3 regions of the Paenibacillus sp. V4I7 genome follow, and region 2 is predicted to be linked to each of the others. Evidence: riboswitches for the same ligand, from Rfam matches in the RefSeq annotation. Region 2 holds a riboswitch; each other region holds the start of a gene.
What was found. Region 2 has a riboswitch for cyclic di-GMP ahead of QFZ80_RS21305 (response regulator). Riboswitches for the same ligand answer to the same signal wherever they lie in the genome.
Positions count from the first base shown of each region.

Region 1 (7,627 bases), 530 kb from region 2:
ACCGACCTTGGAAATCACATCCGTAAGCGGCGGCTTTCAAGGTGAAGGCATTAAACCAATCATTCCTAATCGAGCTAGCGCTAAAATAGCTTGCCGTCTCGTTGCGGCACAAGTACCCGAGGAAATCATGGATGCGGTTGAAAATCATATCCGCGCCCTCTCTATGCCTGGCGTAAAAGTAACCCTAGACCGCCAGCTGCGCGGAAATCCTTTTATCACGCCAATTGACGAGCCTGTAATGGTAGCAGCTGCGGAAGCTTATGAGGATACCTATGGCGTTTGGCCTGTGTATACTCGAAGCGGAGGTTCAATCCCAATTGTTGAAGTGTTGGGACGCGTATTAGAAGCACCCGTAGTGCTGCTTGGCTTTGGTCTACCAGGTGAAAACCTGCACGCGCCGAATGAGCATTTCCATTTGGTCAATTGGGACAAAGGAACAGAGACCATCAGTCGTTTTTGGTTAAACCTTGCCGAGATGAATAAATAACCACTGAAAGGTATGAGCCTACTCATGAGTACGAATCATCTAACGATCCGCGATGCCAGCTTGGAAGACTTAGCAGACATTGTACGAATTTATAATTCCACCATTGAAGGACGCATGGTTACAGCAGATACAGAACCCGTAACCATAGCCAGTCGCGAAGGCTGGTTCTATGAGCACTCTGCGGATTTCCGCCCTTTATGGGTATTGGAAAACGGCAGTGGCATTTGTGGCTGGCTCAGCTTTCAGTCCTTCTATGGCCGACCCGCCTATAACGCTACAGCGGAAGTCAGCATTTATGTCGATGAAGCTTTTCGCGGCCAAGGCATTGGCCGTTACCTGATGGAGCACGCAATAGACGCTAGTCCAAAGCTGGGACTGAAGACACTGCTTGGCTTCATTTTTGGCCATAACGATCCTAGCCTCCACCTTTTCCGCAAATTCGGCTTCGTCAACTGGGCTCATCTGCCTGGCGTTGCTGAACTTGACGGAATCGAACGCGACCTCATCATTCTTGGTAAACGTGTAGGATAAAATGTAAACAAAGAGCGCCTTTTCCCTTATGCCCGCGATTTCAAATCGCCTTCTAAGAGGATAAGCGCTTTTTTTATACTTAAATGCCTTACTTCAAGCCATTCTCAGTTTCCTCCATCAACAGAGCTTCAACCTCAATCTCTATCAACAACAAAGGATCTATCAAAGCCTTCACTTCAACCATCGTCGCCACGGGCTGAACGTCACGGAAAAACTCCCCATGTGCCTTGCCAAATTCCTGCCATAAGGAGATATCCGTTACATACATCCGCGTTCGAATGACATCTGACATTTGCCCCCCAAGTTCTTGCAGCGCCTGCTCGATCGTCTGGAGGACGAATTGTGCTTGCACATACGGATTACCTTCGCCAACGACCTCTCCATCCCTCATTGCTGTTGTGCCAGCAACCTCAATGCGGTTCCCCACCCGAATCGCCCGGCAATATCCTACTAGAGGTTCCCATGGAGAACCTGTAAATACTCTAGTCCGATTCATCAAATCTCTCCCTCTCATTTTTGCAAATAATCGGCTAACTTCTCCTGCAGGCCTTCTGTCACCGAAAGCAGCGGCAAGCGAAGTGTTCCGGATTCAATGACACCTTGCTGCTCAAGCAGCCATTTGAGAGGTGCTGGATTAGGCTCTTCGAAAAGTAATCGGATGAGTGGCAGCAATTCATCGAATAGCTGCTTACTCATTTCGTGTTGACCTGCAACAAAATGCCGATAGAACGAAACAAACCGCTCAGTCATTACATTCGCTGACGCACTCATAACCCCTTTAGCACCGGAGCTAAGCGCCGCAAAAAGCAGTGAGTCCTCCCCACACAGTACGGGTTTCGAGCCTAGACGAGTAAGCTCAGACACCAATCGGGTGTTCGGCGTACTGTCCTTCATACCTATGACACCATCGAGTTCAAGTATCGTACGCACAGTATCAAGTTCCAACGTAACACCCGTGCGATGCGGTACTTCATATAAAATAACAGGGACACCAACGCTGGCTGCCCGGCGAAAATGTTCAATGATCCCTTGTTGACTCGGCCGATTATAGTAAGGCACAACGACTAAAACGGCGTCAGCCCCTAATTTCCCTGCAGCCTCCGTCTTTTTCACCGTGGACAAGGTAACATTCGTTCCTGTACCTACAATGAGCGGAACATCTACTTGCGCAGCCTCGCGAGCCGCTTGTGCTGTAGCGAACAAGATCGCCATTTCCTCATTTGTAATCGTCGGCGATTCCCCTGTCGTTCCATTGACGACCAGTCCGTCTACCTCATCTTGAAATAAATTGTAAGCTAGATTATAGAAAGAGGCTGCATCCACCTCGTATTCCTCATCAAATGGCGTAATAATGGGAACATAGATCCCGTTTAAGTCTTTTTCTCTTAACATCCCAATCATCTCCCAATCCTCATTCATTTGTACATTCACTTTAGCATGGATCATTGAATCACAGTTAGCTATAATAAATGATAAGACTCATCAAAAATTTTGATATTAAAGCGAGGGGTTCCCATGGATTTAACCTATTTCCGAACCTTTCGGGAGGTTGCACGGAGAAAGAGCTTTACACGAGCTGCCGAAGAATTGGGCTATGCGCAATCCAGTATTACGATGCAAATTCAGAAGCTGGAACGAGAGTATGGCGTACCATTATTCGAAAGATATGGACGTCAGCTTCGATTAACAGCACCTGGTGAAAGCTTGTTAAAGCTGGTCTTGCAAATGCTTGACCTCTATGATCAATCCAAAGAAATGATAACAAGTGAGGTTAGCGGAACACTGACCATCGGTACGATTAACTCACTCGCAGCTTACTATTTACCGCCCTATTTACATGTACTGAAACAGCTTTACCCTGGTCTTAATATCCAGCTCTTCCCTGACAGTGAAGCTTCGCTTATTACCAAAGTAAGAGAAGGGGATTATGATATAGGGCTAATATTAGATCGTTATCCGGCAGACACCGCACTTGCATGCACGAAAGTCAGAGAAGAACCTTTGGTTTTGGTAGCACCGCTTGAGCATCCGCTAACGAAGCGAGCACAAATACAGCTAACTGATTTTCAACAAGCCGAATTTATCGTTACTGAAGAGGGCTGCATCTATCGAGGTATGTTTGAAAAGTTACTAAAAGATCATGCTGTCCCGCTTCAAATTGGATTTGAGCTCGGTAATTTAGAAACAATTAAGCACTGCGTCATGAATGGCCTTGGCATCGCCCTGCTGCCCCAAATTGCCGTACAGAACGAACTGGAACAAGGGAAACTTGCCCATCTTCCTTTTTCACATTCGGACTTAAAACTGGATCTTCAACTGCTGCTCCACCCCAAAAAGTGGATGTCCCAGCCCTTGCAAACATTCATTCAACAACTGACTCAAGAATAACCTCGGCAAATAAAAAAAGAAGCTCTCCTATTCGTAAAGGTAGAGCTTCTTCTGTTATGAACTTATATGCGGATGTCGAGATTACCACCCAAATGCGGTGTCGCAGAAGCGGTAACCAGCTGTTGGGATTTAGCAAAATCCTGTATTAATGTACTAGATGAAGCTGCTTGCATATCACTTACTTTGCTTAAAAGCTGAATGCCAACGGCTTGCTTCAATGCATCTCCACCGCTAATTGCAGTCAGAACACTATTGATATTTACGAGCACTTCTCCTCTCATCGTTCGGTAGCTGGCAAGCATGCGGCCGTAACCGAGAAGCCCCTATAGCTTTGCGTCTGTCGCTTTCGCGTCATTTGCCATTTCGCAGATGTTAGGCAGTACCTAGCACTTATCCAGTATAGGATATTCTTACACAATTCGTCAATCTTCGCATTATAAGTAGCTACAGATCTACACCAAATGCAGCAGGATTTGATCTCCAAGAACGAAGTAATTCCATGTCTTCTTGTTTGATTTTCCCCTTCTCTAAAGCCACTTCAAGCAGTGTGGAGTAATTGGAAAGAGTGTACAGTGGCATATCAGCATCTTGGAACGCATCTGTTGCTTTATCTAGCTGATAGGAGAAAATCGCCAGCACGCCCAGCGCTACAGCGCCAGCTTCTTTGACTGCAATAGCTGCTTTCAAAGAACTGCCACCCGTAGAGATAAGATCCTCAATCACGATCACCTTTTGACCTGGTTTCACAGTGCCTTCAATCAAGTTCTCTTTGCCATGTCCTTTGGCTTTATCACGAATGTAGATCATCGGGAGACCTAGCTTCTGAGCTACCCAAGCGGCATGAGGAATCCCCGCTGTTGCCGTACCAGCAACAACCTCAGCATCCGGAAATTTCTCTTGGATCAAAGCTGCGAAGCCGTCAGCGATCGCTTCGCGAATAGCTGGGTGTGACATTGTCAGACGATTGTCACAATAGATTGGCGACTTGAGGCCAGAAGTCCACGTAAAAGGCTGCTGCGGTCGAAGTGCTACTGCTTCGATATCTAATAATGACGCTGCAATATGCTGCGCGATTGTTTCGAGTTGACTCATGTTCCTACCACCGTTCCTTCCGTTGTTAGACAAAAGCATGCTACACGATTGAATCGATAATCGCTTCAATTGCTGCTCTTGGATCCGCTGCGCCTGTGATCGGTCGACCGATCACGACGTAATCCGTCCCCTGCGCGAACGCCTCAGCCGGCGTCATGATGCGCGACTGGTCACCCACGTCGGCTCCAGCCGGGCGAATGCCTGGCGTCACGGTGACGAACCCGTCACCACACGCCGCCTTAATCGCTGTCACCTCTAGCGGTGACGCGACAACACCCTGCAGCCCCGCAGCATGCGCCAAGCGGGCATAGCGAATGACGGCCTGCTCAACCGTACCGGTCAGGCCGATCTCATCATTCAGCACCTGCACGCTGGTGCTGGTCAACTGCGTCACGCCGATCACGATCGGACGTACAGCTCCAGTTACTAACCCCTTGTCGACACCCTCCAAGGCGGCTTCCATCATCTGCTTGCCTCCGGCAGCATGGACATTGAACACGTCAACCCCAAGGCGCGTCACGCTTTCCGCGCCGCCTTTGACTGTGTTCGGAATGTCATGCATCTTCACATCGAGGAACACCTTGTAGCCGCGATCTTTCAGACTCGCGACGAAGCCGGGACCCGCAGCATAGAACAGTTGCATGCCCACCTTCACGTAACACGGGATGCCTTCGAGCTGCTTTAGCAGCCCTTCAGCACCTTCTGCGTTAGCATAATCCAAAGCGACCATAATGCGTCCAGTAACATCTGTGCGAGTTAACGTACTCAAATTCGTCACTCTCCTTTAGACATGAATTGGCATTGCTCGTGAGGAGAAGTTGATCGTTTCAAGCATATTAACAAGCGCTCTTACTGTATCAAGTGATGTCATACAAACTACACCGTTCTCTACAGCTTCACGACGAATGCGGAAACCATCACGCTCTGGCTCTTTACCTTTCGTCAGTGTGTTCACAACGAACTGTGCATCACCGCTGCGGATGAGATCAAGAATGTTAGGCGAACCTTCGCTCAGCTTGTGAACGGTCGTCACCGGAAGACCAGCTTGTTCGATCGCTGTTGCCGTTCCGCCTGTTGCAATGATTTTATATCCAAGGCGATAGAAGCCTTTTAAGATTTCAATCGCTTCATCTTTATCTTTGTCAGCTACTGTTACAACGACAGATCCTGCTGCAGGAATTTTCATGCCCGCTCCAATTAAGCCTTTGTAGAGTGCTTTGGCAAAATTGATATCGCGCCCCATAACCTCACCCGTCGATTTCATTTCAGGTCCGAGCGTCGTATCTACACGGCGCAGCTTCGCGAAGGAAAACACTGGCACTTTAACCGATACGTACTTGTCTTCCGGCCATAAACCGCCTTGGTAGCCCATATCAGCCAGCTTTTGTCCCATAATGACGCGTGTAGCCACGTTAGCCATCGGGATGTTCGTTACTTTGCTCAAGAAAGGCACGGTTCTGGAAGAACGCGGGTTTACCTCGATCACATACACTTGATCGTTATGAATAACGAACTGGATGTTAACCAGACCAACTACGTTCAGCTCAAGGCCGATTTTCGTCGTAATGTCGATAATTTGTTGTTTAATCTCGTCCGAGACGGATTGCGGTGGATAAACCGCGATGGAGTCACCGGAGTGAACCCCTGCGCGTTCAACGTGTTCCATAATCCCTGGGATTAGAACCGTTTCTCTATCGCAGATCGCATCAACCTCTACCTCTTTACCAAGCATGTAGCGGTCGATCAGGACCGGATGCTCTGGGTTGATTTTCACAGCATATTCCATGTAGCTTAACAATTCTTCATCGGAGTAGACGATTTCCATAGCGCGTCCACCTAGGACGTAAGATGGACGAACGATAACCGGATAACCGAATTTCGCAGCTGTACCCACAGCTTGGTCAACCGATGTAACGGTGCCGCCTGGTGGTTGAGCAATCGAGAGCTTGCTAAGTAAGGCTTCGAATTTCTTACGATCTTCCGCTGTATCGATACTTTCCAAATCAGAACCGAGAATGCGTACACCAGCTTTGTGTAAAGGTGCAGCCAAGTTAATCGCTGTTTGACCACCAAATTGAACGATAACCCCAATTGGGTTTTCACGCTCGATGACGTTCATTACATCTTCAAAGAACAGAGGCTCGAAGTACAAGCGATCGGACGTATTGAAATCCGTTGACACCGTTTCTGGGTTATTGTTGATAATAACCGCTTCGTAACCTGCCGCTTGGATCGCCCAAACCGCATGAACTGTGGAGTAATCGAACTCAATCCCTTGACCGATACGAATCGGACCGGAACCAAGCACCACAACCTTTTCTTTCGTTGTTTCCGTAACTTCATCTTCTTGCTCATAAGTCGAATAGTAGTATGGCGTTGAAGCTTCGAATTCCGCTGCGCAAGTATCTACCATTTTGTAAACCGGCTTAATATTTTGTTGTAAACGGTGAGTTCTGACTTCAGCTTCTTTGGTGAATGTCGAGCATCCAGCCAAAGTACGAATCTCAGCAATCGCACGGTCTGTAAAGCCTTTACGTTTCGTTTCGAATAGCAGCTCGTTCGTGAGTTCGCTTGCCGCAATTTCTTTCTCGTATTTAATCAGGCCATCCAGTTTGTTCAAGAACCACCAGTCAATATTCGTCATTTTTTGCAATTGTTCCACTGTATAGCCTCTACGGTAAGCTTCTGCTAATAAGAACAAGCGCTCATCGTCGGGTTTTTGCAGGCGTAATTCCAATGTTTCTTGATCTATTAAATCTGTTTCTTTCAGGAACAAACGATGTACGCCGATCTCCAAGGAACGAACCGCTTTATGAATGGACTCTTCGAATGTACGGCCAATCGCCATAACTTCGCCAGTCGCTTTCATTTGCGTACCCAGCTTACGGTTTGCCGCTGTAAATTTATCGAACGGCCAACGTGGAATTTTGGAAACGATGTAATCCAGTGCTGGCTCGAAGCATGCATAGGTTTGGCCTGTTACTGGATTGACTAGCTCATCGAGCGTGTAGCCAATCGCAATTTTTGCAGCCATCTTCGCAATCGGATAGCCTGTTGCTTTGGATGCAAGCGCTGAGGAACGGCTTACACGCGGGTTTACTTCGATTACGTAATATTGGAAGCTATGCG
Region 1 covers NZ_JAUSZD010000002.1:3,835,262-3,842,888, forward strand. The annotation lists gene QFZ80_RS18955 (dipeptidase) at 1-487, shown strand, start outside; gene QFZ80_RS18960 (GNAT family N-acetyltransferase) at 512-1,018, shown strand; gene QFZ80_RS18965 (RidA family protein) at 1,107-1,514, opposite strand; gene dapA (4-hydroxy-tetrahydrodipicolinate synthase) at 1,529-2,410, opposite strand; gene QFZ80_RS18975 (LysR family transcriptional regulator) at 2,534-3,406, shown strand; gene QFZ80_RS18980 (putative motility protein) at 3,469-3,675, opposite strand; cyclic di-GMP riboswitch class I at 3,690-3,776, opposite strand; gene pyrE (orotate phosphoribosyltransferase) at 3,851-4,498, opposite strand; gene pyrF (orotidine-5'-phosphate decarboxylase) at 4,539-5,228, opposite strand; gene carB (carbamoyl-phosphate synthase large subunit) at 5,283-7,627, opposite strand, start outside.
Region 1: another riboswitch for cyclic di-GMP. It lies ahead of QFZ80_RS18980 (putative motility protein); the one in region 2 lies ahead of QFZ80_RS21305 (response regulator).

Region 2 (7,627 bases):
CCTGGCATGGCTGGGAATTCGATATTCGAACCGGCAAATCTTTATTCAGCGAAAAGATTTGGGTAAAAACGTATAAGGTGAATGTGCAAGACGGCAAAGTTGGTGTTGATCTGGAAAGAAAGTAGACAACGAGAATAAGCGAAATAGGAGGGATCGAATGGGCTGAAAACTCCTATTCGATCCCCTTTATTCTTTTTGTAACAGGATAGAACTGAATTCATTTAAGTTGCTAATGTTTATTAAAAAATGGCAATTAGAGCAAACTGTTATTTAAATTATCCGAAGGGCCTACTCGACCGGGGGGTTATTTTTATGTCTTCGCATATACTCTTTCACGGCCTCTACCACAACATCAACCATCTTCTTATTCTGTTTCGCGGCGAATATCTTTAACTCAGTATGGAATTGTTCATCGAAATCAAATGTTGCTTTTTTCTTATTTACAGGTTTCTGTAAACCTGTATTTACAGTTTCCTGTATTTCTTGACTCCGCCGTTTTCCTAATAACTGTTCAATCGCATCACGCTTGGACACGCTGCTCCAGCTCCTCGACAAAATTTCTATAATTGCTTAATGCCGATGTATCCATATTACTGTATTCCTGTATTCCTGTAATAGAAAACTCCTTGATTCTATTTCTTCGCTTTATTTCCGATCGAAACACAACTCCCTCGTATTCTCTCCTTACCCTATCAATGATTGTTTTATCAATGATTGTTCTAGAATCGATCATTGTTGGCAATATGCCGCATAAAACAAGGTCCAGCTTTTTAACCTCTTTGATGTGAATCATTGTTGCGATGTATCTGTCCAGCGCGTCATAACACATTGGTTCGCATTGTAGCATGACGATTGCATAGTCGGAAGCCACTAAACCATTAATAGTGTGCTCTCCGAGATTTGGAGGTAAATCAATAAGTATGTAGTCGTATCTGGCCTTTACTTTATGTAGTGTATCTCTCAAAATGGTCGAACTCATTGAAGGATTTTGATGGATAAGCATGGGCAGAGTTGCAAGCATTTCATCAGCCGGAATGAAGTGAAGGTTGTAGGTTAACTTGCGGATGTAGGGGGTGGGATTCATGTTTTTACATGCCTCAAAAATAGTCATTTTGGAGTAATCGTGTATATCTCGTTGAGTAAGAAACTGTGTCAAATTGCCTTGGCTATCGAAGTCGACACAGAGAACCTTGTACTTCTTAGAGAGAAGATACCCCGTGATGGCCGTGGTTGTCGTTTTGCCAACGCCGCCTTTTTGATTACCGATTGAAATAATGGCTCCCATAACCCATTCCTCCTTATTTCTGTAAACCTTTATTCCTGTATATAGTTCTACAATAGATCTATTTAAAAGGGGGTCATGCACGGTCAAGTTGAGAGTGTATTCGGCAACCATAGCGCCAGGAATTTCTCTTTCAAATCAATTTTCTGTATATGTATCCATAAGGTCACTTTTCGCCAAAATAATAGGACCTCAACAAAACTACGAATGAACAAAGAATGATTAGAACCACCAGCGGTTTATTCGAAAATCCGATGCCCAAAATATGACAGAAAGTAGATAGAAAGCATATATATCAAACTTTGGAAAAACAGATACATGTAAAACCGTAATCATTAGTAGAGTAAGAATGAATCCGTATCGAAATACATAATCACGGCTAAATAAGTGATGGTCCAAAAAGTTGAATGGCGAGGCATTCAGGTGGAGAGCATTGTGGGCATTCACGAACTCAGTACCTTTTTTACAGCTTCAGCTACCCTGTCTTTATCAAAAGGCTTCACAATAAAATCTCTAGCGCCAAGGGTAATGGCTTCAATAACAAAGGATTGTTGCCCCATTGCGGATACCATAATGATCTTTGAATCGCTCTTGTAACTTTTAATTTCCTTTAATGCCGTAATACCATCCATCTCGGGCATTGTAATATCCAACGTAATCATGTCAGGTGAATGCTGTAAAAAAAGAGAGATGGCCTCAAGTCCATTCGATGCTTCGGCTACAATTTCATGCCCTAATTCTAAGAGGATGTTCTTAATCATCAATCGCATAAAGATAGAATCATCAACAACCATTAGTCTCGCCATATTAATTATCACCTTTCAGAGGGACTTTCTACCTAGCTATTTACTGTTATAGAACATAAGGAAAACTCCCCTTAAAAGAAGAATAAGGGGAGTTGTGGATATATCCCTTCCTTCGGTAACTGGCAAGCATAGCGAAGTATTTCGCCTTAGCTCCTTTAGCTTTGCGTCACTAATTTTCATTAGCTTTGCTCTTATCGTTTAGCAGAAGAATTACTATGTATTCTAAAGTATAGCACTCTTAATACTAGTAATAAAGTACTAGTATTAAAAGTTTCTGCGAGGCAGCCCTTGATTTATGTTAACCAAGATGAGTTATGCTGCCCGAATCCGTCGCGAATATCAAGCAATATTTGTAAGACATTCGGGAAATTGGATCATTTAGATGTGTTATAGGTAAATAATGCCCGATTTCAGTGAGAAAGACGAACGATTCTCTTGATTAATTCTGAAATCCTATGTATTATTAAGATAGATTTTAACGCATAAGGGTTGATAATTGATCTTGAAGGTGATTCCATGCCACAACTAGATTCTAATGAATACAAGAAGAAGCTGTGTCACCTCTATAACGAAATCTCCAAAGAGTTGTTTGGGTTTGGCACAACATTGCTGAAGGTTTCAATTGATCAGAATATTATTACTTTTCATGCCAAGCACCGCCGCTCACCGCGTTCAACTGCATTGGAAGGCGAGGCGCCAACGCTCAAACACGAAGTCGATTTTTATATGTCCTCTATATACAAGAAGAGAATCCGGGACAGGCTGGAGCAAGAACTGGGCTTATCCATGGATGCGGTATTAAGGGATTATGATCCGCCGACGCAATGGGCAATAACGAACATTATTCTTAAACAAACCGAATAGTTTAGTCGAAGGTGTTCTCTTTTGATTTATCTTAAGAGGAAACCACATGTATACCAATAGATGTCACTTTGCATTGTTTACAATGAAGAGTGCTCTTGATTAGAAGCTTCTTTCTATCAAGGGTACTTTTCTTTTTTTTTGTATAGCTGGATTTAAGGCGAAACGCGCATATTTCTGGGGTCATGAAGAATACTAGTAAAAATTTAACAGGGGATTCACGCATTAAAATTATACATGATAAAACTTGGGAGGACGATGAATGATGAGACAAAAAATGGTTCGTGGTTTAATTTCTTTATCTGTAGTAGGACTAGCCTTAACAGGTTGCGGCACGAAGGACCAGGGTAATACAAGTGGAGCTACGACAGCACCCACAGCAGCTGCCACAGCGGCATCCAAAGGGGAACCTACAACTTTAATCATTTCCACCTGGGGTTTTGCGGATGATTTCTTTAAGAAAGAAGTGTACGCGCCGTTTGAGAAGGAGCATAATGCCAAGATTGTTCTGGAGATAGGAAATAACGCAGAACGTATGAACAAAGTGAAGCAGGGCAGCTCGAGTGTGGATCTCATTTATTTATCTGACTATTACGCACAACAAGGAATTGAAGCGGGACTGTTCGATAAGATCGACCGCAGTAGGATTCCGAATTTGAAAGACATTTATGATCTGGCCAAGGCGCCGCTGGGTGAAGATTATGGTCCAGCCTACACGGTAGGTCGACTAGGCATTGCTTACAATCCGAAAGCAACAACCAAAGAAATCAAGTCATGGAGCGACCTATGGAGTCCAGAACTCTCCAAAAAGCTGACACTTCCTAACATCACGGGGACAACTGGCCCAATGGTCTTGGATGCAGCATCTGTCGTTGCTGGAAATGCAACGTTTAATGAGGATCAAGCTTTTGCAAAAATTAAGGAGTTGAACAAAGGAGTCGTTAAATACTACGGCCAAACCTCCGAATTCGTAAACATGTTCGCACAAGGGGAAATTGCTGCTGGTCCTATCATGGAAATGTACGTGAAGGATTTGAAAGCAGCTGTGCCAGAAACGAAGTTCGTCTCCCCGCAAGAAGGAGCTTACGCCGTAATGAACACGGTCAACGTGATTAAAGGAAGTAAAAACAAGCAGCTGGCTGAGGATTTCATCAACTGGCATTTGAGCAAGGAAGTACAGGAGAAATCAGCGAAAGCGAAAGTAGATTCACCTGTAAACACAACACTTCAGCTTTCGCCTGAAGAAGCTACAGGGATTACCTATGGCGCAGACGTGGTGAATAAACTTCGCAAATTGGATATGAAATTCGTCAATCAGAATCTCAAAGCATGGATTGCCCGCTTCAACAAGGAAGTTGCTCAATAAATAAAATCAATCAAGGGTATATGCTTATATACCCTTGATTTCTTCAATAGGACTTAAAGGGGGCTTAGTCATGAAAAAGAAGGTCATCCTAGATGTAGACACGGGTGTGGATGATGCGCTAGGTATTCTTTTGGCCATTCGCAGCGGAGACATGGATGTTCTCGGAATTACAACCGTGAATGGCAACGTTTCTCTGGATCAAGCGACCAAGAATACATGTAAGATCCTCCAACTGCTTGGGATGGAAGAGAAGATTCCGGTCGTTAAAGGGGCAGACAAGCCTTTGATGCGAGCTTCTCACTTTGAGCATCATGTCCATGGCAATGACGGGCTTGGCGGCGCTTTAAGCGATATGCCGGTTCATATGCAGACGACCGCTGGACATGCCTCCGATTTTATCGTGGAACAAGTACGGAAGCACGCCGGAGAAGTCACGTTGGTTATGACCGCGCCGTTAACGAATCTGGCATTGGCGGTTATGAAGCATCCTGATCTGATTCATCAGGTCAAGGAAGTCATTGTGATGGGGGGCGTCGTTCAAGGCTTCGGCAATGTAACGCCCACGGCGGAATACAATATGTATGTCGATCCGGAAGCCGCGAAGATCGTTTTCCAGGCAGGTTTTCCATCCTTAACCCTTGTAGGATTGGATGTGACGCGTAAAGCGCTGCTGACCGATGAACATATCCGTGAGCTCGGAGATTCTCCCATAGCCCGCTATGTTCAGGAAAGCACCGCGAATTATATGAAGCGTTACTATGAACGTAACGGAGTTCGGGCCTGTGCGCTTCATGATCCACTTGCAGTCGGAGTGGCTCTGAATAAACAGTTGGTCACGACACGCCATTATTACGTTGATGTCGAAATCCGAAGCGAGCTGTGCGACGGACAGACCGTATGCGATTTCCAGAACCGCTTGTCCAAAGAGGCTAATGTTCATGTGTGTACGGATGTATTGGCTGACGAATTCCTCCAGCTTTTTATAAACGCCTTGCGTGCCTAGCGAACCCAGGAACAGGAGTAAAGCTACATGAAAAAAACGTACTTATTTTTATTATTGCTACCGGGACTACTGTTCCTGACGATTTTCATGGTGATACCGATCTTTCTCACGATAGGTTCAACCTTTTTCGATAAAGGGACGTTTACGCTGGGAGGGTACTTAAGTTTCTTTAAAGACCCTTATTTTCTCAAGATCGTGTGGACGACGCTGCGTGTCAGCTTGGTAACCACCCTATTTTGCATATTGCTTGGATTTCCTGTGGCTTACTTCATCTCCAAACAGAGTCCGAGACAAAAGGCGATCTTACTTGCATTAGCTATTTTCCCGCTGCTTACGAGCTCGGTTGTCAGGTCGTTCAGCTGGATGATTATTTTAGGTAAAAAAGGGCTGCTTAATAATGCCTTGATGGCCATTGGTATCATCCAAGAGCCACTCAATATTTTGTATACACCAGCTGCGATGATGATTGGTCTTCTCCATTTGTTTCTTCCGCTCATCATTATTACGTTGGTCGGTGTTCTTGAGAATATAGATCCGGATCTGATCAAAGCGGCGGAGAGCTTGGGAGCTAACCGATTTACGGCTTTCGTCAAGGTCATCGTTCCGCTTAGTGTACCGGGATTAATTATAGGCAGTATCCTTGTATTTGTCGGAAGTTTAACAGCTTATACGACACCGGCTTTGCTCGGAGGCAAGCAGCGGGTCATTTCAACATTCCTCTATCAGAATGCGATTACTCTGAACGATTGGTATCTCGCCTCCGTCATTGCCGTGATTATGATCGTGATCACCTTCGTGGTTATTGCGCTTATGAACAAACTGGCTACTAAATTAAATCCGAAGGGGTAGAAGTATGCGGGAGAAGAATCGAGGACTGGCCTTATTTACGCTTCTTGTCTACATGTTCTTGCTCGGGCCGCTCGTCATTATTGCATTTGCTTCATTTGAGCCAGGGAGTGTATTGAAATTCCCACCGACAGGATTCTCATTGAAATGGTATCGCAACATTTTGGAAGTCAAGATGTTCATGACGACCGCGGGTACCTCGGTTATTGTATCGATGATCGGTAATTTGTTTGCACTGCTGCTTGGTATCCCAGCGGCTTATGCGTTAAGCCGGTTTGAGTTTAAGGGGAAAGGGGCGCTTAATGCGATTTTTATTTCCCCTGTGCTTATTCCAGGTATCGTGCTTGGGTTTACGATGCTCAAGTACCTTATCGTCACCTATCTCCTGCCGATCTATGCAGCTTTGCTGATTGGGCATACCGTGATTATGCTTCCTTTTATTATCCGCGTCATTGCATCAAGCTTATCGAATTTTGATTTTGCAATTGAGGAAGCTGCGTTAAGTCTTGGTGCCGGTCAGCTTAAAACCTTTTTCAAAGTGGTCCTACCGAACATCAAATCCGGTATTATCGCAGCCATTCTTATTGCATTTTTAGAATCATTTAATAATGTCGACATCTCGGTCTTTATGACGGGTCCCGGAGTCAGTACGCTGCCCATACAGATGCTGACATATGTGGAGAATCATTTTGACCCTACAATTGCCGCTATTTCTGTCTTACTAATGCTCTTCACTGCCGTACTTATGTTCATCATTGAACGGTTGATGGGTTTATCCTACTTCACCAAACGATAACGGAGGCTTTCATCCATGGCATTGCTATCACTGGAAAATATTTCGGTTGCCTATGACCAGCAATATATTCTGCAGGACTTCAACCTAAGTGTTGAAAAAGGAAGTCTGATCTCGCTGCTCGGTCCAAGTGGATGCGGGAAAACGACGACTCTACGGCTAATCGCGGGATTTATAGAGGCGAGGGCAGGTAAATTTTCACTAAACGGAAAAGATTATACGCACGTTCCCGTCAACAAACGGAACTTTGGATTCGTGTTTCAGAGCTATGCTTTGTTTCCGCACTTATCCATTTATGACAATGTAGCTTTCGGTCTGCGTCTTCGGAAAGTGAGTGGGGCAGAGATCGATCGGCGAGTCAGAAACATCCTCGATATCGTAAGTCTGTCCGGCTTCGAAAAGCGGTTTCCGAAGGAACTCTCAGGCGGCCAAAGACAGCGGGTCGCAATTGCCAGGGCACTTGTGATCGAGCCGGAATTGCTGCTCTTCGACGAACCGCTAAGCAATTTGGACGCTAATCTGCGCATTAATATGCGGGTGGAGATCCGACGCATTCAGCAGGAGCTCGGTATTACTACTGTCTATGTATCGCATGATCAGGAAGAGTGCTTCTCCATCTCCGATCAAGTTGCCATTATGAATAAAGGCATCATTGAACAGCTTGGCGCTC
Region 2 covers NZ_JAUSZD010000002.1:4,365,817-4,373,443, reverse strand. The annotation lists gene QFZ80_RS21320 (Rieske (2Fe-2S) protein) at 1-125, shown strand, start outside; gene QFZ80_RS21315 (hypothetical protein) at 289-534, opposite strand; gene QFZ80_RS21310 (ParA family protein) at 521-1,285, opposite strand; gene QFZ80_RS21305 (response regulator) at 1,726-2,088, opposite strand; cyclic di-GMP riboswitch class I at 2,200-2,288, opposite strand; gene QFZ80_RS21300 (hypothetical protein) at 2,605-2,952, shown strand; gene QFZ80_RS21295 (ABC transporter substrate-binding protein) at 3,215-4,315, shown strand; gene QFZ80_RS21290 (nucleoside hydrolase) at 4,386-5,318, shown strand; gene QFZ80_RS21285 (ABC transporter permease) at 5,346-6,167, shown strand; gene QFZ80_RS21280 (ABC transporter permease) at 6,172-6,960, shown strand; gene QFZ80_RS21275 (ABC transporter ATP-binding protein) at 6,976-7,627, shown strand, end outside.

Region 3 (7,627 bases), 2.5 Mb from region 2:
TCGATCGGTACGAACACCAACGACCTTATTACCTTCGCGAATTACATCGAGTGCAACGGTTTCGTAAATAGGGATGGCCCCAGCAGCAACGGCTTTGTCCGCGAACCACTGATCGAACTTAACCCGCAGTCCCGTAAAGCAATTGTAAGGCTCCTTGTAAGCTTCATTGCGGTGCCCGAAGGTGACCATGGATTCTTTGCCCATCATCCAGATGCGCTGCTCCACAATGTAACGCTCCATGGGAAAGTTTTTTTCTTTCCAAAATTCGGGTACAAGCTCTTCGATTTGCTTACGGTATAGGACACCTCCGAAAATGTTTTTGGCTCCGGGGAACTCGCCCCTCTCCAACAACACAACGGATAATCCTGCACGTGCCATCGTCAAAGCGGCTGCTGCACCCGCCGGACCACCGCCAACAACAATCGCGTCAAATTTCTCGTTCACTTGGCTTCACTCCTTTCAAGAGCCACGTTAACCCCTGTCTTCAAATCGTAGGACGGCAAGGAGCTTTCAGTACTTGCTCGTTGGATGCCAAATAAAGTTCGACGCTTCCTTATCTCATTCGTAATGGCAGGAACAATTTTGAACATATCGCCTACTATGCCGTAATGTGCAAATTGGAAGATTGGCGCTTTGTCGTCTTTGTTAATCGCGACGACGACGTCCGCATGGCTCATACCTACGGTATGCTGAACTGCACCGGAAATGCCGATGGCGAAGTATAGCTTCGGCCTGACCGTGGCACCGGTTTGACCAACCTGGTGCTCATGCCCGATCCAGCCCGCGTCGACCGCGGCACGCGATGCGCCAACGACGCCGCCGAGCGCATCCGCTAGCTCGGCGAGCAGCCCGAAAGCATCAGGCCCGCCAAGTCCGCGGCCCCCTGCCACGATAATCTCGGCATCCTCGAGATTGAGCTTGCCTGTTTCGCGCAGGAAGTCGAGCACCTGCGCGGCAATCTCTTCCTCTCGCATCGTCGCCTCGATGCGAATGATTTCGCCTTGGCGCGTCGCGTCCTTCGGCAGCGCCTGAAACACCCCGGCGCGCGCCGTCGCCATCTGCGGCCGGTACTGCTTACAGAGGATGGTGGCCATCATCTTCTCGGAAAAAGCCGGCCGGCTGGCCAGCAGCAGCCTTGACGGCGGCGGCTCCACGTCGAGCTGCGTCGTGTCGGCCGTCAGCCCCGTCGGCAGGTGTGTCGCTATCGCACCTGCCAAGTCGCGGCCCGTCGCTGTCGCGCCGAACAGCACGATCTCAGGCTTCGCTTCCTCGATCAGCTTCAAGCAGACACGGCTGTATGGCCGAGTCCGGTAGGTGCGAAGCTCAGGTGCTTCGCATAGGAACACCTTGTCCGCGCCGTAATGCACGGCTTCATCGGCGAGGTGAGCCACATTCTCACCGATCACAAGCGCCATGAGCGGCGCGTCAAGCTTCGTGGCCAGCTTCTTGCCTTCGCCCAGCAGCTGCCAGGAAACCTTCTTCGCAGCTCCATCTCGCTGCTCTACAACGATTAATACCCCCCGATATGCCGACCAATCGGGCATCGACGCTTCAGGCTGGTCGTGTGTTTGTTCATTTGTCATCGTGTCTTCCTCCATTCCCATAACGGTGATTCAGAGTTTAGGTAGTACCCCTGCTTTTCTTTCATGAAGACCAGTCTAACAAAGTCTGCATCTCTTTCGTCATGAGCTGATCGGCTAGCTGAGCAGCGGCTTCTTCTGGTGAATCAAACGCGATCATGTGCGTTTTAACCGCTTTTATCTCGGGCACCCATGTTTTGGCTACGATCGTTGGTGAGCCTTTTAGCCCGATTTTCGCTCTTTCAAGATCCGGAAAATCAGCTGTCGTCCAAACAGTCGGCTTATAACGCGCAGCCCGAATCATACCGGGCAGCGATGCTCGTCTCACCTTATTCAGTTCCTTCAGCGCCGTGATCAGCACCGGCATGCTTGTCTCAACGACTTCTATGCCATCTTCCAAGAGCCGATGCACACGAACTTTTCGCCGCTTTTCATCCACATCAACAACTTTGTTTACATAAGTAAGCTGTTCCAAATCCAATCGGCATGCGACGCCTGGCCCAACTTGCCCCGTGTCGCCGTCCAGCGTTTGTTTGCCGCAAAAAACGATATCCACCGGTCCCCACGTTTCAGCAATTTTACGGATGGTTCGGGCAACAACGTACGATGTCGCCAGCGTGTCCGCTCCCGCGAAGCCGCGATCCGTCACCAACACAGCATCGTCTGCCCCGAGGGAGATGCATTCCTTTAATCCTTTCTCCGCTGGCGGAGGTCCCATTGTGACTACTGTAATCCTTGCCCCCTGTTCATCCTTAATACGGAGCGCCTCTTCCAGCCCATGCATATCATAGAAGTTCACGATACTTGGGACACCTTGGCGAATTAACGTATTATTTTTGGGGTCAATGCGAATTTCTCTAGAGTCAGGTACCTGCTTAATACAAACGACTATATGCAGCATCTCTGCACCCTCCTATTTCTTAGGAAACTTGCTTGCACATTCGACAGCAAACGGATCTGAGCTTGTCAGCATTGTGAATTTTGTCACTTAAAATGACGAAACGAAATCGCTTTCAGTCTTTTTTTTAAGTTAATAATCTAACACAATATATGCGAAAAGCCTCCTAACATGACACTTACTTTAGTCCAAGGCCCAAAAGTAATCTTACCGATGTTGCTCGGAGAATGAAAAAGCCGCAACCTACGCCAAAGCGTGGAATGCAGCTCTCTCCTTATTTAAGGCTTATTTTTTGTTCGTTTTCGCCCATTCGTCTAATTGTCTTTGCTTCTCAGCAATAATTTTATCCATACCTGCCGCTTTAATCCTCTTCCGCTTCTTCTACCTCATAGGTACATAGGAAACGCTCAACACCGGGATACTTCTCCCCAAGGCTGCGAATAACGAACCCAATATTCCGATAAAATTGGACTGACTCTTCATCCGTTTCAGCCACGATTCGAACAGGGTGCATATCTTCAATAATTTCAAGGATAATTCCCCGTCCAAAGCCTACCCCTCTGCTCTCCGGTTCAACGGCCAGATGAGTGATCGTCATCTCCTGATTATCACTGAGCTCAAAGCCGATGATGCCCACCAAGATACCTTCGGATTCATATCCAAACAACCATAGATTAGCATCATTTTCATAACGCTCAATGACAGGTTGCAGCGCCTCCGGATCGGGGAAAACGCTGTAACTCAGCAGTTCTTGTATTTCAATTTCGTTAAGTCGGAATTTCACATTCACTAACATCTTTATTCACTACTTTCGTTTTACATTATCTACACATAATCTAACAACTTAAGCAAGCTGTCAATATGCGTTATAGGGGTGATTCCCTTCTCCTTCATCAGATGTCCGTTTGGCCCATAGCTGATAAAGGGAACTCCTGCATCAACGGATGCTCTGCCATCTATCCACGAATCACCGATCGATATCCATTCGTTCTCAAGAATTTGTGGAAAATGCTGCTTAGCGGCTAAGTACCCGGAGGGAGATGGTTTCATGGCATTCATCTGCTCTCTTCCGATGATCAAATCAAAGTATGGATGAATTCCAGTCGTTTCCAACGCATGTACTGCGGCCTTGTATGAATTATTTGTAACAATAACCAGGACATAGCCCGTCATTAAAACATTTAGAAGCTCGGAAACATGGGATTCCAGTCCTGCACCCTCCATGCCTATTAGTTCATGTTGAACGACCATATTCATTACTTCATTATAGGACTCTTCAGGTATCCCATTCGCTTTCACATGCTCAATCATGGTTGATGTGGTATGCTCTTGAATCGGGAAACCAACTGGCAGTAAATCATTCTCTGTAAGGTAGTCCGCCACTTGCTTTTTCATCATTTGGAAATTAATGCTAGACCTCAGCAGTGTATTATCCATATCAAAAATAATGCCTCGAACTTGACTTGATATACTCATTAAACCTCACCTATCCATCTCTAGAACTATAGAAATTTTAAGAAATTAGCATTATTAATTTTTTTTAGTTGAATTCGACATTTTTCGCTAATTATATGTAAATACCGCTATAGACACGTCATTTTTAACTAATTATAATGAGGCGTATTAACTGGTATATAAGCTTTTTACATCATTAACTAGTGCCTTTTGAACTACATATATAGAATCGTCAAAAGCAAACCATTGGAAACAATGCGACGCAAAGCCATGACCTAAGGCACCCCTAATTGGATGCTATGGACGACAGGTTACCGAGTCAAGGAGTTCATCCTTTCATTCGGGATGAACTTTTTTATTTATACGAAATGAGGTTGATTCATGCATCTTACGCTAATAGATAGTTATCCTATTTACCTCATACTGCTAACGTTCATTATTTCAATAACTGCTCTTTACATATCCTTTACTAACCAAACAGCACTCAAAGCATCCCTTTTAGAGTCTGCTATCGATTGTATCATGTTGCTTAATTCAAGTGGGAAGATCATTGCGTTTAATCCTGCGGCAGAAGCCATTTTTGGATACGAACGCAAAGAAGCTCTAGGGCTTACGTTAATTGATTTTCTTTTTGAAAAAGATGGCCAGGAGACAACCTTCTTAAATCTGCTGTTCACGGCTAAAGACGAGACGATTATCGGTAAGCGAATCGAATTGAAAGCATTTCGATCGGATGGCAGCGTATTTCCGGCAGAAATAACGATTACGAGCACTCCGTATAAAGGAAAGCTTGTCTATACAGCTTATCTTCGCGATCTGACTGAAAAAAAGAAATCTGAAGTAATGATACAGCAGCTAGCTTACTTTGATCTTCTGACAGGTTTGCCGAATCGCAACCAGTTCAATCAGCTTTTCCATGATGCGTTAAACAACGCCAAACAACATAAGCAAAGCTTAGCGCTACTTTTCCTTGATGTAAATCGGTTTAAGCACATCAACGATACCTTAGGCCATCACTTAGGAGATCTTGTTTTGCAAAAGTTCTCCGCATTGCTCTCAGAAAGCTTGTTTGCACAAAGCATTGTCTCCAGACTAAGTGGCGACGAATTTGTGATTTTGTTCCCTTTCGGAAATCGGAAGTCAGCAGCTGTGCAAGCGGAGAAAATCATTCAACAATTGGAAGCTCCTTTCCAAATCGACGGGCGAAATATTTTTGTTTCCACCAGTATTGGTATCTCTTTGTATCCTATCGATGGAGAAGATCCGGAGGTTTTACTGAAAAATGCCGATCAAGCGATGTATCGGGCCAAAGAACGTGGAGGAAACCATTATCATTTTTATGAACAGGAACTGAGTGTCATTCATTCGAGGAGAAGTGCCTGTGAACAATCCCTTCGGACAGCCAGAGAACAAAATGAGCTTTACCTGATGTACCAACCCAAATTCCATATTCCTACCGGCACAATCATCGGCGTTGAAGCTTTACTTAGGTGGGATAGCCATGAGTTAGGAAGCGTCTCGCCGAAGGAATTTATTCCTATTGCAGAAGAATCCGGACAAATTATTGCAATTGGAAAATGGGTATTACAAACGGCCTGCGTACAAATGAATAAATGGCAAGCTGCAGGTATGGAGCCTGTTCCTATTGCAATCAATATATCCGCTGTTCAGTTTCATCAAGAAGATTTGGTGACAATGATTCTTGATATTCTGCATCAAAATGAGCTGGAAGCAAAGTACTTAGAACTTGAAATTACCGAAAGTGCATTGATGAATAACAGCCTCAGCTGTATGGAAAAGCTTTATGCTTTAAAGCGTGAGGGAGTTAAAATCTCCATCGATGATTTCGGAATTGGTTATTCTTCTTTAAGTTATTTACATAAGTATCCAGTCGATACTTTGAAAATTGATAAATCGATCATTAAAGACATCTCTACCTTTATTTCTGATTCTTCTATCATTGAAGCTATTATGGCCATGTCATATAGTTTAAAATTGAGTGTCATTGCTGTAGGTGTAGAAACTCATGAACAGCTCACTTTTTTAGAGAGAGTTGGTTGTCAACATATACAAGGATACTTATTATCTGTTCCACTTACAGCCGAGCTATTTGAAAAGAGTTATATGATCCATGATGATAATGCTAGTCCAAATGCTTTATGAAAAAAGCCAGAATGCGGATGTTACTCCGTCTTCTGGCTTTTCAGATTGGACACCGAGCGAATAGCAAACGGCATGGCCAATGAAAGTAAGCTTGCCAAAAGTCCAAATACGAACATGCCGTGAATACCCGTATAAAAGACGCTGGATTTAGTAAGGATTGCCCCCATGATGGTTACGCTGACCGCTGTTCCAATATTCCGTGCAAAGAGCTGAAGCGAGGTGGAAATCCCCTTCTGGTTCGCTTCTACAAGCTGCTGTGAACCGATTGTAGTAATGGTGAAAATTATTCCATAAGCAAGACCAAGCGCCGTTAGTGCGGTAAACGTGTACCAGAATGGAGTACCTTCGTGTATGAAATAAAATAAGGCTGCTGTAATAACGAGTATCATATTACCTATAACTAAAAGCCGTTTATATCCATAGCGAAGCACCCAATTTCCACCAGGCACAGCAACGGCCATCCACCCAATGGATGTACTCAGAAGAGCAATACCACTGACAAACAACGAGTAGCCTTGATTTTGCAAGAAGAGAGGAATGAAGCTAGAAGTCCCAAAGAGAGCCGCGCAGCTGAGAAAGGAGCTTGCAATCATTATGGCCACCGGACGATTGCGAAGTAGGTTTAACGGAACAATTGGCGCAGGATGTCTTTTCTCATAAAAAAAGAAAGCAATCATAAATATCCCCCCTAGCGCACCATAGATGTAGCTATAATGCTCAACTGCTGTTGTAAGCAGCAATAAGGATATTCCACAGGCAAACAAAATAGCTCCGCCATAATCGACCACTGCTTTCTTCGGTTGATACACTTCCTTATACGGCTGCAAGGCAAGAAGTGCAATGATACATACCGGTATATTGACGAAAAAAATCCACCGCCAGCTCAGGTAGGTAACGAAGAACGTGCCCAGTAGAGGCGCTAAAATCGCAGATAACCCCCACATCCCGGTAAAATACGCTTGAACTTTACCTCGCTGCTCCACTGGATAAATATCTCCCGCAATGATGGCAGGAAAAGGCATCATCACCCCTGCACCAATCCCTTGAATGGCTCTGAACAGGATCAGCTGCAGCATGCTCTGAGATAAACCGCAAAGAACAGATCCGAAAAGAAACAGAAGTATACCTGCTGCAAAGATACGTTTCCGCCCAAATAGGTCAGAAAGTCTGCCTGCTAGTGGAGCTAGTACAGTAGAAAGGACCATATAAGAGGTAAATGCCCATGCATACAGGTCATTGCCACCAATTTCTTTCACTATAATCGGCATGGTGGTATTCGCAATCGTGGTATCGATAGACGACACTAATACCGCCAAAACAATACTCACCATAACCGTTGTTCGATTTCTCATGGATGTCCCCTCCCTACATGCTGATTTTTTCACATCCATATATTGTAACTGATTCCAGAATGGATGAATAGCATGCTCAGCGCATGATGAAGTCAAATAATAAGCAAGTTAAAAAATTTCCTTTACATAATGCTTTTCTCTGTAATAAAATTAATCCAATATGGTTAGTGGGTAATTAG
Region 3 covers NZ_JAUSZD010000002.1:1,856,872-1,864,498, reverse strand. The annotation lists gene QFZ80_RS09515 (FAD-dependent oxidoreductase) at 1-444, opposite strand, end outside; gene QFZ80_RS09510 (electron transfer flavoprotein subunit alpha/FixB family protein) at 441-1,583, opposite strand; gene QFZ80_RS09505 (electron transfer flavoprotein subunit beta/FixA family protein) at 1,645-2,481, opposite strand; gene QFZ80_RS38925 (DUF3502 domain-containing protein) at 2,764-2,829, opposite strand; gene QFZ80_RS09500 (GNAT family N-acetyltransferase) at 2,840-3,262, opposite strand; gene QFZ80_RS09495 (HAD family hydrolase) at 3,304-3,954, opposite strand; cyclic di-GMP riboswitch class I at 4,161-4,252, shown strand; gene QFZ80_RS09490 (putative bifunctional diguanylate cyclase/phosphodiesterase) at 4,315-6,096, shown strand; gene QFZ80_RS09485 (MFS transporter) at 6,117-7,448, opposite strand.
Region 3: another riboswitch for cyclic di-GMP. It lies ahead of QFZ80_RS09490 (putative bifunctional diguanylate cyclase/phosphodiesterase); the one in region 2 lies ahead of QFZ80_RS21305 (response regulator).